2 regions of the Tardiphaga sp. 813_E8_N1_3 genome follow, and region 2 is predicted to be linked to the other one. Evidence: predicted binding sites of a transcription regulator. Region 2 holds the regulator's gene; the other holds the start of a gene.
What was found. Region 2 encodes PhoB, which activates phosphate uptake and scavenging genes when phosphate is short. Its sites were predicted from a motif close to TGTCATNNANCTGTCAT; they were not measured.
Positions count from the first base shown of each region.

Region 1 (7,602 bases), 200 kb from region 2:
TCCCACGGAAGGACGGAGTGTGTGGCAACACCCCACCCGTCACGATGCTCGCTGAACGCTCGCAGTCGTGCCACCCTCCCCCTAGCGTGGCTACGCCACGCTAGGGGGAGGGATAAGCGGAGCTCCGCTGCTACTTCGCCGCCAATCCCAACGCATCCACCATCACGCGAAACACTTCCGTATTGTCCATCGCGCCCTTCACGCGGTCGCTGCCGGGGCCGGTGGCGGTGAGGATGACGTCCTCGCCGGAATGCACGCTGGCGCCCATCATGGCCGGCAGGTTGCCGAGCCGCAGCATGCTGCCGGGCGCATTCTTGTATTTCTCGTTGGCCTTGAAGGTGCCGGGTTCCTCGCCCTTCTCGGTGGGATCGTTCGGGCCGTCGAGCTTCGGCCGCAGCGTCTCATAGTGGTCGGGCAGGCTGGCCGACATGATCGCAAGCCGCCGGCTGACATCGATGCGCGATGGATAGCCTTCTGCATCCGGCGCCGGATAATTCGGGAAGCCGGCCTTGTCATAGACGCCGATCCGCTCGCGGAGTGGCAGGTTCGACTCCTTGCTCATGTCGTCATTGATGGTGCCGACCAGGCTGTTGGGATGGCTGTGGTCGGAGACGACGAGGATCAGCGTATCGTCGCCGCGCTTGGCGGCCCAGTCGCGAGCCAACTTCACGGCATTGTCGAGCATGATGACCTCGTAGACGGCGCGGTCCATGTCGAGCAGATGCGCATACTTGTCGATCAAGCCGGACTCGACCATCAGGACAAATCCCTTGTCGTTGCGCGACAGCACATTGAGCGCGGCCTGCACCTGTTCGGTCAGATCGGGTTGCTCCGGATATTTCCTGACGCCGCCGCCCTTGAGGAATTTGCGGTCGAGCACGCCGTCCATATTGCCGGGCGTGAACAGGCCGAGCAGCTTGGTCGTGTCGGGCTTGTCGGCGATTGCCTTCATCTCGCCGGCGGTCTTCACATAGGGATAGCCGGCATCCTTGAACTTCGCGATGTAGTCCGCATCGTCGCGGCGCTTCGAGGTCTCGGCCGCTTGAGGCAGGAAGTTCGCCGCGCCGCCGCCGAGGATGACATCGGGCTTTGCCGCGAACATCTGCGCGACGATTTCGTCATAGGCAGCGCGGCGGCGGGTATGCGCGACCATCGAGGCCGGCGTTGCGTCTTCGATCTCGGTATTGGTGACGATGCCGACGGCGAGGTCGAGCTTGCGTTTGACGAGGCTGGTGATCGTCTCGACGCGCGGATCGTCGAACACATCGCGAGTACGGTCCGCATAGACGCCGAGCGCATTGGTCGCCGACTTGTGCCCGGTGGTGTAGGCGCTCGCGGAATTCGCCGAGTCCGTGATGATCGAATCGGTGCCGGCAGTGCCGACCAGCGCCATATGCGGCATGTCATCCATGGCGAGCTTGCCGCTGCTCTTGCCCTCGCTGATTCCCTTGGACAGGATTCGCGCGGCGACGCGGTGCGACAGCGACATGCCGTCGCCGATGAACAGGATGACGTTCTTCGCCTTGCGCGCGCCGGTGTCATAAACGTTCCACGTCACCGACCTGGTGAGCGCGCCGGCCGTGACGTCGATCTTGTAGGTGCCGGGCTTGTCCAGCGTGACGTCGCGCAACAGTAGCGCTGACTGGTCCTTGCCATCCTCGCGCTCGATATAGTCAGCTGTCTTGCCGAGCGCCGCGCTCTGGTCGGCGCCGTTGATCGTGACCTTGATGTCGGCGGCTGCGATCTTCTCGGGCAGTTCGACCTTGAAGTCGAATTTCGAGCCCGCCAGGATCTCTGCGCGGTCGATCGGATAGATGGTTTGTGCTGGCAGCGATGTGCTCGTCAGTAGCAGCATCGCGGCGGCCGCAATAAAGGTTCTCGACATGACACGGATATCCCCTGAAGCGCCCAGCTTAGGGGCGCGGTCTCCATTACGACAGTTGGATGACTAACGGGTGACATGCGTTGCGATCACGCAACGGCAGTCCGAGGCGCTAGGTTTCATTTCTCCCGGAACCTTCCAGGTAACTGCAGAGCATGTCCGCTAGGCCTTCTGCAAAAAGCTCGATCTCGGCCGTCGATCGCGGGCGCATGGAAAAGTCCTTTCCTACTCCGCTCAAGGTCGAGGTGATGACATCGACGACGAGTGATCTCCTTTCCTCAGTCGCCGCTGGCAGTGCATGCGCGATGAAGGTCGCGAATGTGCGTCGTCCTGCCGCCTTGGCCTTGCGGGATTCCGGAGCATCCCGATAGAGCGGCGCAGCGCCATCGAGCGCATGGCGAATATCGGCCTCGTCGCATTCCGATTTGATGAAGGCATGGACCAGTTTGCGCAGACGCGTAGATGGCGATGCACTTTCATCCTCCAGAATCTGGTGGAGCATGTTGTTGGTGTCGCGCCATTCGTCGCTCTGCAAGCGAAACAGGATCGACGCCTTGTTCGGGAAGTATTGATAGAGCGATCCGACGCTGACACCGGCCTTCTCGGCCACGCGCGCGGTGGTGAAGCGGTGAAATCCCTCTTTCGCCAAAACCTGAATAGCAGCCTCGAGAATGGCGCTGACCAGCTCTTCCGAGCGTGCCTGTTGTGGCTGTTTTCTCGAATGAATCGAAGGGCTTGTGCGACGTGCCATTTACCGTCTCCGCAATGCGATTAGCGAATGCGAATAAATATTCGTATTTTCAGAGGGGCGCAATCAAGCGTCTTTTTTGCAGGAAATATCATGATCACACTCACGACGGATCCCGTCGGCCCCCTTCTCAAGCGTCTGTTTGAAGAAGCAGATGCCGCACGGTCCCGCACCAGCCAGGCCGTCGCCGACCTGTCTGAGAACGATCGGCAGGGGATGATGCAGAGCAAGACCGACTATGTCGATCTCTACAGCCGGTTCAGGGATGTCCCGCTCGCCGTGTCGCGCGCGACTGGTGCGCTGCTTTACATGCTGGCGCGATCGACCAGTGCGCGATCAATCGTCGAATTCGGCACGTCATTCGGGATTTCGACGCTGCATATGGCGGCGGCGCTCCACGACAACGGCGGAGGCCGGTTGATCACGAGCGAATTCGAGCCCTCGAAGATCGTCATCGCGCGGCAGAATCTCGCCGAAGGCGGCCTGATCGATCTGGTTGAATTCCGTGAAGGCGACGCGTTGCAGACGCTGCGTACCGATCTGCCCGATACGATCGATCTGCTGCTGCTCGATGGCGCCAAGGCGCTTTATCCGGAGGTGCTTGCGATCGTCGAAAGCCGCCTCAAGCCCGGTGCTTTTGCTATCGCTGACAATGCGGATTACAGCCCCGACTATCTCGCTTATGTCCGCAATCCCGCGAACGGTTACCTGTCGGTCTCGTTCGGCGATGACGTCGAGCTGTCGATGAAGATGTAGCGATGGCATGAAAACGTAGTCCGTAGCCCGGATGTCGCTTTGCTCATCCGGGCTACGCGATTGCGTGGCTTAATCCTTGTCGCTACCCAGCTTTGGAATGTTCGAGCCTTCGCCGGCGCTCAACAGGCCCGTTTTCGCGTAGAGATCCAGCTTCGCGCGGGTATCGGTGATGTCGAGATTGCGCATGGTGAGCTGGCCGATCCGGTCTGCCGGCGTGAACGGCGCGTCCTCGACCTTCTCCATGCTCAGCCGCTCCGGCGCGTAGGTCAGGTTGGGGCTCTCGGTGTTCAGGATCGAGTAGTCATTGCCGCGGCGCAGTTCGAGCGTTACTTCGCCGGTGATGGCGCGGGCCACCCAGCGCTGTGCGGTCTCGCGCAGCATCAGGGCCTGCGAGTCGAACCAGCGGCCCTGATAGAGCAGCCGGCCGAGCTTCATGCCGCTCATGCGGTACTGCTCGATGGTGTCCTCGTTGTGGATGCCGGTCACGAGACGCTCATAGGCGATGTGCAGCAGCGCCATGCCGGGCGCTTCATAGATGCCGCGGCTCTTCGCTTCGATGATGCGGTTCTCGATCTGGTCGCTCATGCCGAGGCCGTGGCGACCGCCGATGACATTGGCTTCGAGGAACAGCGCGACAGCGTCAGTGAAGGTCTGACCATTCAGTGCAACGGGCTGGCCGTCGACGAACCGCACCACGACCTTCTCGGCCTTGACGGCGCAGTCGTCGCGCCAGAACGGCACGCCCATGATCGGATTGACGATCTTGATGCCGCTATCGAGGTGTTCGAGATCCTTGGCCTCGTGGGTGGCGCCGAGCAGATTGCTGTCGGTCGAATACGCCTTCTCGGCTGACATCTTGTAGGCGAAGCCGTGGGCCGTCATGAATGCCGACATTTCTGCGCGGCCGCCGAGTTCGTCGATGAACTGATCGTCGAGCCAGGGCTTGTAGATCTTCAGGTCTGGATTGGTCAGCAGGCCGTAGCGGTAGAACCGCTCGATATCGTTGCCCTTATAGGTCGAGCCGTCGCCCCAGATGTTGACGCCGTCTTCCTTCATGGCCGAGACCAGCATCGTGCCGGTGACGGCGCGTCCGAGGGGCGTGGTGTTGAAATAGGCGATGCCGCCGGTCGAGACATGGAAGGCGCCAGCTTGAATGGCGGCGATGCCTTCATGGACCAGTTGCGCGCGGCAATCGACGAGGCGGGCCTTCTCGGCGCCGAACTCCATGGCCTTGCGCGGGATCTCGTCGTAGTCGGCCTCGTCGGGTTGGCCGAGATTTGCGGTATAGGCGAAGACTTTGGCGCCCTTCTGCTTCATCCACAGCAGCGCGGCTGACGTGTCCAGCCCGCCGGAGAACGCGATGCCGACGTTTTTTCCTTTGGGCAGGCTCTTCAGGATCGTGGTCATCGAACGTCCAATCGGGAAATTTCGGTTGAATTGGGCGCGGGGCCGACGTCACGACCGCGCAATTTCTGCCGCCAGCGATAGCCCGGCCAGGCAAAGCGCGTCAACGCAGCATCGATCTCCTCGTCAGTCTTGCGGGTCGAGGGCCAGCGGTAAATCCATCCGTGAATCAACCAGATGACCAGGAATGAGACCAGCCCGGCGATGGTCACGTCGGTAAAGAAATGGCCGCCGAAAGCCATCCGCCAGCCGGATGTGGCGATCCCGAACGCCGTCGCCGCAACATAGGCATAGGGCCGCAGCGACGGCGGCGCGAGCGCGGCCGGAGCGTAGGTCCAGAACGCCGTGGCGCCCTCACCGGAGAAGAACGAGCAGTTGCGGCCGCACTGACCGGTCGGATCCCACCAGGCCTTGAACTGCCAGGGACCATTGAATTCGGAGACCATCACCGGCCGCGGGCGGCTCCAGAAGGTCTTGAAGGTCAGATTGGTCAGGACTCCGGCCGACATCAGCATGGTGAGGATCAGGAAGGCCGCGGTGCGGCCTTTCACCAGCAGCGGCCGGTTGGGCCAGATCAGCTTCACGATCAGCGCGAGGATCGAGGGCGCGACAAAGGCCCATGCGATCCACATCGCCGCATCGCGGGCGAACTGCGCATAGGGCAGCGACGTTGTGGGGAAGCGTCTGGTCGCGGGATCGTAGAACAGTGCCGCGAGCTTGAGGTCGAGTTCGGGCCAGACTCCGAAGACAATGGCAATGGCGGCAAACAGCCCAAGCGCGATGAGGAGTCCGGTCCGGTTCATAGCGGGCGGTTTAACCGAGGCAGGAGTTGAAGGAAAGGCAGTGCACTAGGGGCCGGCCGCGACATCGGGCTGCGGTGGTGCGCGCCGTGGCTGCCGCCAGGCGCCGGCGTTGCGGCCGGCGATCACCCAGTAGATCAGTCCGGCAACGATACCCGCGCCGGTCATCACTTCGAGATGCCGCCGCACAATGCCGTCGAAACTCATCGTGGCAGGGTCATAGGGAATCAGACCGAGATAGCAGGCGAGCCCGACCGCCGCGCCGCCGAGCGCATAGACGATAACGCTGCGAATGTAGAAGGCCTCGGTAATGAGGACGACGAGTATCGCCGGGATCAGCGCGAAGCCGCTGATGAAGATGAAGCCGAAGCCAAGCAGGATATTGATGGTGTTGGGATCGATGACGCCGGTATCGAGCGCGCTGAGCTCCGGAAACAGGATCGAGAACACCACGATCGCGCCGCCGACAAGATATGCTGCGCAGAAGCCGAGAAAGATGACGAACAGGCGGCCGATCAGCGCCATCGTCAGTCCGTCATCGCCATCGCGCGCAAAGCCTGACGCTCACGCGCCGACAGTTTCTCGGTCTCCGACTTTAACTGGCCGCAGGCGGCCAGAATGTCGCGGCCGCGCGGGGTGCGCACTGGCGAGGAATAGCCGGCATTGAAGATGTATTCGGAGAACTTCTCGATCTGGTCCCAGTCCGAACATTCGTAGCGCGTGCCGGGCCACGGATTGAACGGGATCAGGTTGATCTTGGCATGGATGCCCTTGAGCATCTTGACCAACAGCTTGGCATCTTCCAGCGAGTCGTTCACGCCCTTCAGCATCACATATTCGAACGTGATGCGCCGTGCGTTGGAGGCGCCGGGATAATCGCGGCAGGCCTGCATCAGCTGTTCGAGCGGATATTTCTTGTTGAGCGGCACCAGTTCGTTGCGCAGCTCGTCGCGCACTGCATGCAGCGAGATCGCCAGCATGACGCCGATCTCGTCGCCGGTGCGCGCAATGTTCGGCACCACACCGGAGGTCGACAGCGTGATGCGCCGGCGCGAGATGCCGATGCCTTCATTGTCGGAGACGATCAGCAGCGCGTCGCGCACCGCATCGAAATTGTAGAGCGGCTCGCCCATGCCCATCATCACGATATTGGTGACGCGGCGGTTGCCGTCCGGGGTCTCGCGGTCGGCCCAGTCACCCAGGCGGTCGCGGGCAACCATGATCTGGCCGACGATCTCGCCGGCCGTCAGATTGCGCACCAGCCGCTGGGTACCGGTGTGGCAGAACGAGCAGTTCAGGGTGCAGCCGACCTGCGACGAGACGCAGAGCGTGCCGCGGTCGGTCTCGGGGATATAGACGCACTCGACCTCATGGGCCTTCTCGCCGGCGGTGCCTGAAGGCAGCCGCAGCAGCCATTTGCGAGTGCCGTCATTGGAGATTTGCTCGACCACGACCTCGGGCCGTGCCACCGTGAAATGCTTCTCGAGGTCTTCGCGCATGCCTTTGGAAATGCTGGACATTTCGGCAAAGGTCTGGACGCCCCGGACATACATCCAGTGCCAGATCTGCTGCGTCCGCATCTTGCGCTGGGCTGCGGCCACGCCGATGGAACCGAGCTTTTCGGCGATTTCCGCGCGCGACAGGCCGATCAGCGATGGCTTGGCCAGCGGGACATAGGTTTCGGTGGCGATCTTCTCCAGCGGCATCTCGCCCGCGGGCAATGCGCGGGAAGCGTCGATGGCGGAACCGGCCTCGGCTGAAACGGGGGTCATGGCGTTCGATCTATGATGTCACGGGAAATCTGGCCTTAAACAGGCCGACCTCAAATAAGCTTTTCGCGCCCGAATGAAAAGGCGCGAAATGCGGCAATATTAACGGCGACAAGGATTTAGCCGGAGTTTTGGCGGCAATTACCGCCGGCAATCCTGCGCCAGACGGTCCAGCGCCTGGGCCAGACCCTTCAGCGAAAACGTGTCGGTGGTCTCTGTGCCCTTGGCGGAGACGCCCTTCAC
Region 1 covers NZ_JBPWQE010000001.1:5,485,506-5,493,107, reverse strand. The annotation lists gene AB8A33_RS25950 (alkaline phosphatase) at 131-1,885, opposite strand; gene AB8A33_RS25945 (TetR family transcriptional regulator) at 1,995-2,633, opposite strand; gene AB8A33_RS25940 (O-methyltransferase) at 2,724-3,386, shown strand; gene argG (argininosuccinate synthase) at 3,456-4,793, opposite strand; gene AB8A33_RS25930 (phosphatase PAP2 family protein) at 4,790-5,593, opposite strand; gene AB8A33_RS25925 (hypothetical protein) at 5,639-6,115, opposite strand; gene rlmN (23S rRNA (adenine(2503)-C(2))-methyltransferase RlmN) at 6,118-7,296, opposite strand; gene AB8A33_RS25915 (invasion associated locus B family protein) at 7,501-7,602, opposite strand, start outside.
Region 1: AB8A33_RS25950 (alkaline phosphatase) is a predicted target of PhoB. The motif match lies at 1,934-1,950, and genes of this name have one in related genera.

Region 2 (7,602 bases):
TAGGCAAACAGTTCGCCGGTGCGGCCCATGCCGGTCTGCACTTCGTCGAAGATCAAAAGTATGCCGTTCTTGTCGCAAAGTTCGCGCAGCGCGCCAAAGAACGCGTTGCTCGGCGCACGCACGCCACCCTCACCCTGCAGCGGCTCGATGAGAATGCCGGCAGTGTTCGGGCCGATGGCCTTCTTCACGGCTTCGATATCGCCGAGCGGCAACTGGTCGAAGCCGTCGAGCGGCGTGCCGTAGCCTTCGAGATATTTCGCGGCGCCCGTCGCCGCCAGCGTGCCGAGGGTGCGGCCATGGAACGCGCCTTCAAAGGTGATGATGCGCGTGCGCTCGGGGTGGCCCTTGGAGAAATGATAGTGGCGGGTCACCTTGATCGCGCATTCCATCGCTTCCGCACCCGAATTGGCGAAGAACACGAAGTCGGCAAAGCTCTGTTCGCACAGCCGCGCGGCGAGGCGCTCGCCGTCCGGGCTCTTGAACAGGTTCGACATGTGCCAGAGCTTGGTGGCCTGCTCCTGCAATGCGGCGACCATATGTGGGTGCGCATGGCCAAGTGCGTTCACGGCAACGCCGCTGGTGAAATCGAGGTAGCGCTCGCCGTCGGTTCCAATCAGCCACGCGCCTTCACCGCGCTCGAAAGCGACATCCGCACGCGCGAAAACAGGCAGCAAGTGGGCCTGAGAGAGGGGCGAAGACGTTGCGTTGCTGGTCATAACCGATCCGATCGAAAAGACTGCGGCCGCGTCGATGACAATTGTGCGAAATCGAACAACGGACCCTAGAAACGAAACGTGCCGCCCTTCTCGGGCGGCACGTGGGCATTATTCTATGTGTGCTGTGAAGACTGTCAACCGCGCACTGCGGCTTTCGAGTCACACGGAGTCGCAGAAAAAGCCGATTTTGCAGCTTTATTTGCAGAAGCATGTGGACGCGGCATGCCCGACTCTTGCGCGCGAGTCACGGCATATTGTAGCTTTTGTCTCGTCGGATACGACATCTCGTGCGGCGGTAGACCTTTTAATGACACATCCAGTGCGGCGTAACAGCCGGACGCGAAATTCGCGCCCGGTGAGCGCTAAGGGATTCTGACCGCAGGGATTTTTGAAGTCTCAACTCGCAGCGCTGACCGGTGCTCTGGCGCTTACGAAGGGAAAATGGCGATGACGGTAATGACATGGACCGACGATCGCGTCGAACAGTTGAAGAAACTCTGGGAAGGCGGCCTCTCCGCCAGCCAGATCGCCGCGGAACTCGGCAACGTGACCCGCAATGCCGTGATCGGCAAGGTGCACCGTCTCGGCCTGTCCGGCCGCGCCAAGAGCCCCTCCTCGGCAGCTCCGCGGCAGCGCAAGGCGCGCCCGGCCCAGCAGATGGTACGCGTCGCCCGCCCGATGGCCCGCGGCAACACCGCGCTGGCCCATAATTACGAGATCGAGGCGGAGCCCGATCCGATCGCCTATGACAACATCGTACCGATCAGCCAGCGCCTGTCGCTGGTCGAGCTCAACGATGCCACCTGCCACTGGCCGATCGGCGATCCGTCGAGCGCGGATTTTTACTTCTGCGGCGGCAGGGCCCTGGCTGGCGCCCCCTATTGCGCACATCACTCGCGCATCGCCTATCAGCCGGCGAGCGACCGCCGCCGCGCGGTACCGAAGCCCACGCGCTGAGCTGGAAGATATCTAAACCAAATGAAAATGCCCGGTGATGAGCCGGGCATTTTTTTGTTTTGGATGGTGATTGCCGGGGCGCTTGCGTTGACACTCGGTGTCGTCCCCGCGAAGGCGGGGACCCATAACCACCGAAAGAGTGGTTGGGGCGTATTCGCAGGCGTCCTGGATAGAGCCGAGAAGACGGAGGCTATGGGTCCCCGCCTTCGCGGGGACGACACAGCGTGTGTTGTTACTCCGCCGCCTTGTCGAACCGGTCGTCCAGCGCATAGCCGGCGCCGCGCACGGTGCGGATCGGATCGGGCTCACCGGCGGGATTGAGCAGCTTGCGCAGGCGGCCGATATGCACGTCGACGGTGCGCTCGTCGATATAGATGTCGCGGCCCCAGACGCTGTCGAGCAACTGCTCGCGGCTGAATACGCGGCCCGGATGTTCCAGGAAGAACTCCAGCAGGCGATATTCGGTCGGACCGAGATCGATCGGACGGCTTGAGCGCACAACGCGGCGCTTGTCGCGGTCGAGTTCGATATCGCCGAAAGCGAGCACGGTGGCGAGACGCTCGGGAGCTGCACGACGGAGCAGACCCTTCACGCGGGCCAGGAGCTCCGGCACCGAAAACGGCTTGACGATATAGTCGTCGGCGCCGGTGGCGAGACCGCGAACACGCTCGCTCTCTTCGCCGCGCGCCGTCAGCATGATGATCGGCAATGCCTTGGTTTCGGGCCGCGCGCGCAGGCGGCGGCACAGTTCGATGCCGGACAGACCCGGCAGCATCCAGTCGAGCACCACGAGATCCGGCACCCGCTCCTTCAAGCGGGTGTCGGCATCGTCGCCGCGCGCGACAGTTTCAACATCATAGCCTTCGGCGTCGAGGTTGTAGCGAAGAAGCGTCGTGAGGGCTTCCTCGTCCTCCACCACCAGAATGCGTGCATTCACAGCCATATGGTCAATATCCTCAGTGACGTCCGACAAGCCTTTAGGCCATGATCCTTGCGGAAGACTGGCTTCCACTTTTCCGGATCATGCTTCAGACCGTCGGCGCATTCGCGAATGTGGTCATGTCGCCCTTCGGGCGCTTGTCGAGGATCTGCTGGCCCTCGATCATGTAGAACACGGTTTCTGCAATGTTGGTGGCGTGATCGCCGATCCGCTCGATGTTCTTGGCGCAGAACATCAGGTGGATACAGAACGAAATGTTACGCGGGTCTTCCATCATATAGGTAAGGAGTTCGCGGAACAGCGAGGTGCAGATCGCGTCGATTTCCTCGTCGCCCTTCCACACCGTCATCGCGGCGGGCAGATCGTGTGCGGCATAGGCGTCGAGCACGGCCTTGACCTGGGTGGTCACGAGGTCGGTCATGTGTTCGAGGCCGCGGATCAGCTTCAGCGGATGGAAATCGCTGTCGAGTGCATTGACGCGCTTGCCGATGTTCTTGGAGAGATCGCCGATCCGCTCCAGATCGGTGGCGACGCGCAGCGCGCCGACGATCTCGCGCAAATCGACAGCCATCGGCTGGCGCTTGGCGATGGTCAGCACGGCGCGCTCTTCGATCGTGCGCTGCAACTGGTCGATCTCGGCGTCGGTGGCGACAACGCGTGCACCGAGTGCGACGTCCCGGCGGATCAGCGCGTCGACGGATTCGACGATCTGCCGTTCCGCGAGGCCACCCATCTCGGCGACGAGACGGGTCAGCTCCTGCAGATCGTCGTCGAAAGCCTTGGTGGTGTGTTCAAAAGCCATATCTAAATCCTCCCGCGAATATGTCGCGTCAGCCGAAGCGGCCGGTGATGTAATCCTGGGTGCGGCGGTCGGTCGGCGACGTGAAGATCTTGTTGGTTTGATCGAACTCGATCAACTCGCCGAGATACATGAAGGCCGTGGTGTCGGAGACGCGGGCAGCCTGCTGCATGTTATGGGTGACGATCGCGATCGTGTACTGATCCTTCAACTCGTCGATCAGCTCCTCGATCTTCGCGGTCGAGATCGGATCCAGCGCCGAGCACGGCTCGTCGAACAGGATGACTTCCGGCCGAACCGCGATGGTGCGCGCAATGCACAGACGCTGCTGCTGACCGCCCGACAGGCTGAGGCCCGACGCGTTGAGCTTGTCCTTGACTTCGTTCCAGAGCGCACCGCCACGCAGCGCCTTCTCGACGCGCACGTCCATCTCCGACTTGGAGATCTTTTCATAGAGGCGAATACCGAAGGCGATGTTTTCGTAAATCGTCATCGGGAACGGAGTCGGCTTCTGGAACACCATGCCGACGCGGGCGCGCAGCAGGTTGAGGTCCAGCTTCGGATCCAGAATGTTCTGGTTGTCGAGCATGAGCTGACCTTCGGCGCGCTGGCCGGGATACAGATCATACATCCGGTTGAAGATGCGCAGCAGCGTGGACTTGCCGCAGCCTGACGGGCCGATGAACGCCGTCACGCGGTTCGCCATCAGCGTCAGATTGATCTTCTTCAGAGCGTGGTGTTCGCCATAGTAGAAGTTCAGGTCGCGCACGGTGACCTTGGGACGGGTCTCGCCCTGCAAGACCGACGGCGGCGGCATCGAGACGGAAGGAACGCCAGACGACACAGAAAGCTCACTCATTTTGCTGTCCTCTCGGCGCCGAGAATGCGCGCGCCAATGTTAAGGGCAAGTACGGTCAAGGTGATGATCAGGGCACCGCTCCAGGCGAGCTGCTTCCAGTACTCGTAGGGGCTCTGCACGAAGTTGTTGATGGTCACCGGCAGGTTGGCCATCGTCTTGGTGAGATCGAGACTGAAGAACTGGTTGCTCAGCGCGGTGAACAGCAGCGGCGCCGTTTCACCGGCGACGCGCGCGGTCGCCAGCAGCACGCCCGTGATCAGACCGGAACGGGCCGCACGATAAGCGATCCGCTTGATGACCAGGGAGCGCGGCAGGCCGAGCGCCGAGGCCGCTTCACGCAGCGGGTTCGGCACGAGACCAAGCATGTCTTCCGTGGTGCGAACCACGACGGGGATCACGATCACGGCGAGCGCAAGCGAACCGGCGAGAGCCGAGAAGCCGCCCATCGGAACCACCACCGCACCATAGACGAACAGGCCGATGATGATGGACGGGGCCGACAGCAACACGTCGTTGATGAAGCGGATCACCGAGGTGAGCTTGTCGTGCTTGCCGTATTCAGCGAGATAGGTGCCGGCAAACAGGCCGAGCGGTGCGCCTATGCCGACGCCGATCGCGGTCATGATGACCGAACCGACGATGGCATTGAGCAGGCCGCCTTCCATGGAGCCGGGCGGCGGCGTGTTCTGGGTGAATATCTGCAGGCTAATGCCAGCGAGACCGTTGTAGAACAGCGTGAACAGGATCAGCGCGAGCCAGGTGACGCCGAACAGGGCGGCACCGACACAGAGCAGGCGGATGATCGTATCGTGGCGACGGCGGGATGCGTAAATCGGGTTCATGTTAGTTGCCCGCCTTCTTTTCCAGACGTAGCAGCATCAGGCGCGCTGCCGAGAGCACGAAGAATGTCAGCACGAACAGCAGGAGGCCGAGCAGGATCAGACCCGATTGATGCAGACCGTCGCTCTCCGCGAACTCGCTGGCGATGGCTGCCGAGATCGTGGTGCCCGGGCCAAAGATCGAGCCTGTGATACGGAACGAGTTGCCGATGATGAAGGTCACCGCCATCGTTTCACCGAGCGCACGGCCGAGCGCCAGCATCACGCCACCGATTACACCAACGCGGGTATAGGGGATGACGACGTTGCGGACGACTTCCCAGGTGGTGCAGCCGACGCCGTAGGCGGCTTCCTTCAACACCGGCGGCACCGTCTTGAACACATCGACCGAGATCGAGGTGATGAAGGGTAGCACCATGATGGCGAGGATCAGCGACGCGTTGAACAGGCTGAGATAGGACGGCGGGCCGGCGAAGATCACGCCGAGGACCGGGACGCCTTCGAAAGCATTGATCATGAACGGCTGCACGTGGTTGGCCAGGAACGGGCCGAGCACGAAGAACCCCCACATGCCGTAGATGATCGAGGGAATACCGGCGAGAAGCTCGACCGCCATGCCGATCGGGCGGCGCAGCCAGTTCGGGCACAGTTCGGTGAGGAAGATCGCGATGCCGATGCCGACCGGAATGGCGATCGCCATCGCGATCACCGAGGTGATCAGCGTACCGTAGATCGGACCGAGTGCACCGAGGACCGGCGGATCAGCCGACGGGGCCCAGCGCTGCGTGGTCAGGAACGAAAAGCCGAATTCGCGGAGCGCCGGCCACGCACCAACGATAAGCGACAGAATGATGCCGCCGAGAATAAACAGAACAGACAGCGCCGAGATGCGGGTGATCCAGTAAAACGCCTGGTCCCCCGTCTTGAAGGCATTCAGCGCCTTCGCACGATCATAAGGTCCGGCAGCGTCCATCGAAGAGCTCTGTACGGCCATGTCTGCCACGCCAGTCCCCTGTAATTGTTACAATACCCCAAAACGCATTGCCCTGGAGGGGCTTGTCAGGGCGCGGAGTCAGAAGAGAAGAAGAAAAGAGAAGAAATTCAGCCCTGCAGCAAACGGAGGAGAGATGCCCCTCTCCTCCGCCCACACACCAGATCAGCTCTTGATGTCAGCCGACCAGGTCTTTTCGATCAGTTTGACGACCGAGTCCGGCATCGGGATGTAGTCGAGCTCTTCGGCAGCCTTGTCGCCCTTTTCGAACGACCACTTGAAGAACTTCAGCGCTTCAGCCGACGCCGTCTTGTCGGTCGGGGTCTTGTGCATGAGGATGAAGGTCGCCGCAGTGATCGGCCAGGACGCTTCGCCCGGCTGGTCGGTGAGGATCACGTAGTAGCCGGGAGCCTTGGCCCAGTCGGCATTGGCAGCAGCAGCCTGGAAGGCAGCGACGGTCGGTTGCACGGTCTTCCCAGCCTTGTTGACGAGGCCGGCATAGGTCAGCTTGTTCTGCTTGGCGTAAGCATATTCAACATAACCGATGGCGTTCTTGGTCTGACCAACGTTGCCGGCAACGCCTTCATTGCCCTTGGCGCCGACGCCAACCGGCCACTCGACAGCCGTACCGGTGCCGACCTTGGTCTTCCAGTCAGCCGAGGCCTTCGACAGATAGTCGGTGAAGTTGAAGGTGGTGCCCGAACCGTCCGAACGACGAACGACGGTGATGGCAGCCGAAGGCAGCTTCAGCTTCGGGTTCAGCTTAGCGATGGCAGCGTCATCCCACTTGGTGACCTTGCCGAGATAGATGTCGCCGAGCACTTCGCCGGAGAGAACCAGCTCGCCCGAGGCGATGCCTTCGAGATTCACGACGGGAACGATCGCGCCCATCACCATCGGCCACTGAACCAGGCCGTCCTTCTCGAGCTGCTCAGCCTTGAGCGGCGCGTCGGTGGCGCCGAAAGTCACGGTCTTGGCCTGGATCTGCTTGATGCCGGCGCCCGAACCAATCGACTGGTAGTTCAGACCATTGCCAGTCTCTTTCTTGTAGGCGTCGGCCCACTTCGAATAGACCGGGAACGGGAAGGTTGCGCCGGCACCCGTGATGTCGGCGGCAAATGCCGAGGTCGAGGCGGCAACGAGGCCGGCAGCGACGATCGCTTTGAGGAATTTCATGGGATGTCTCCAATCTCGTGAGCGACCGCGCCGGATGCGCCAGTTGTGCTCACGCCGCCCGTTTAGGGGTGGTCGATTGTGCTTTTATGATAGTTCCATGACACTTGGATGACGGCGCCAAGCATCTGTAAATGCTTCGTTTTTCTTCCTCCGCGGATAATTTTACCGTGCAAATAACACCGAAAATGCCCTGCCATAAGGGGCATGCCAGGCCGTCAAAATCGACCGTCACAGGGGTTAACAATATGTTTCAGCAGGCGGAATCCGGCCTCGCTGTCATGCGCGCGTATGACAGCGGCGGGCACGATATTGAGGGTGATCGGAC
Region 2 covers NZ_JBPWQE010000001.1:5,287,570-5,295,171, forward strand. The annotation lists gene AB8A33_RS25045 (aspartate aminotransferase family protein) at 1-716, opposite strand, end outside; gene AB8A33_RS25050 (GcrA family cell cycle regulator) at 1,164-1,673, shown strand; gene phoB (phosphate regulon transcriptional regulator PhoB) at 1,906-2,610, opposite strand; gene phoU (phosphate signaling complex protein PhoU) at 2,702-3,415, opposite strand; gene pstB (phosphate ABC transporter ATP-binding protein PstB) at 3,444-4,271, opposite strand; gene pstA (phosphate ABC transporter permease PstA) at 4,268-5,113, opposite strand; gene pstC (phosphate ABC transporter permease subunit PstC) at 5,115-6,113, opposite strand; gene pstS (phosphate ABC transporter substrate-binding protein PstS) at 6,267-7,277, opposite strand; gene AB8A33_RS25085 (hypothetical protein) at 7,409-7,602, shown strand, end outside.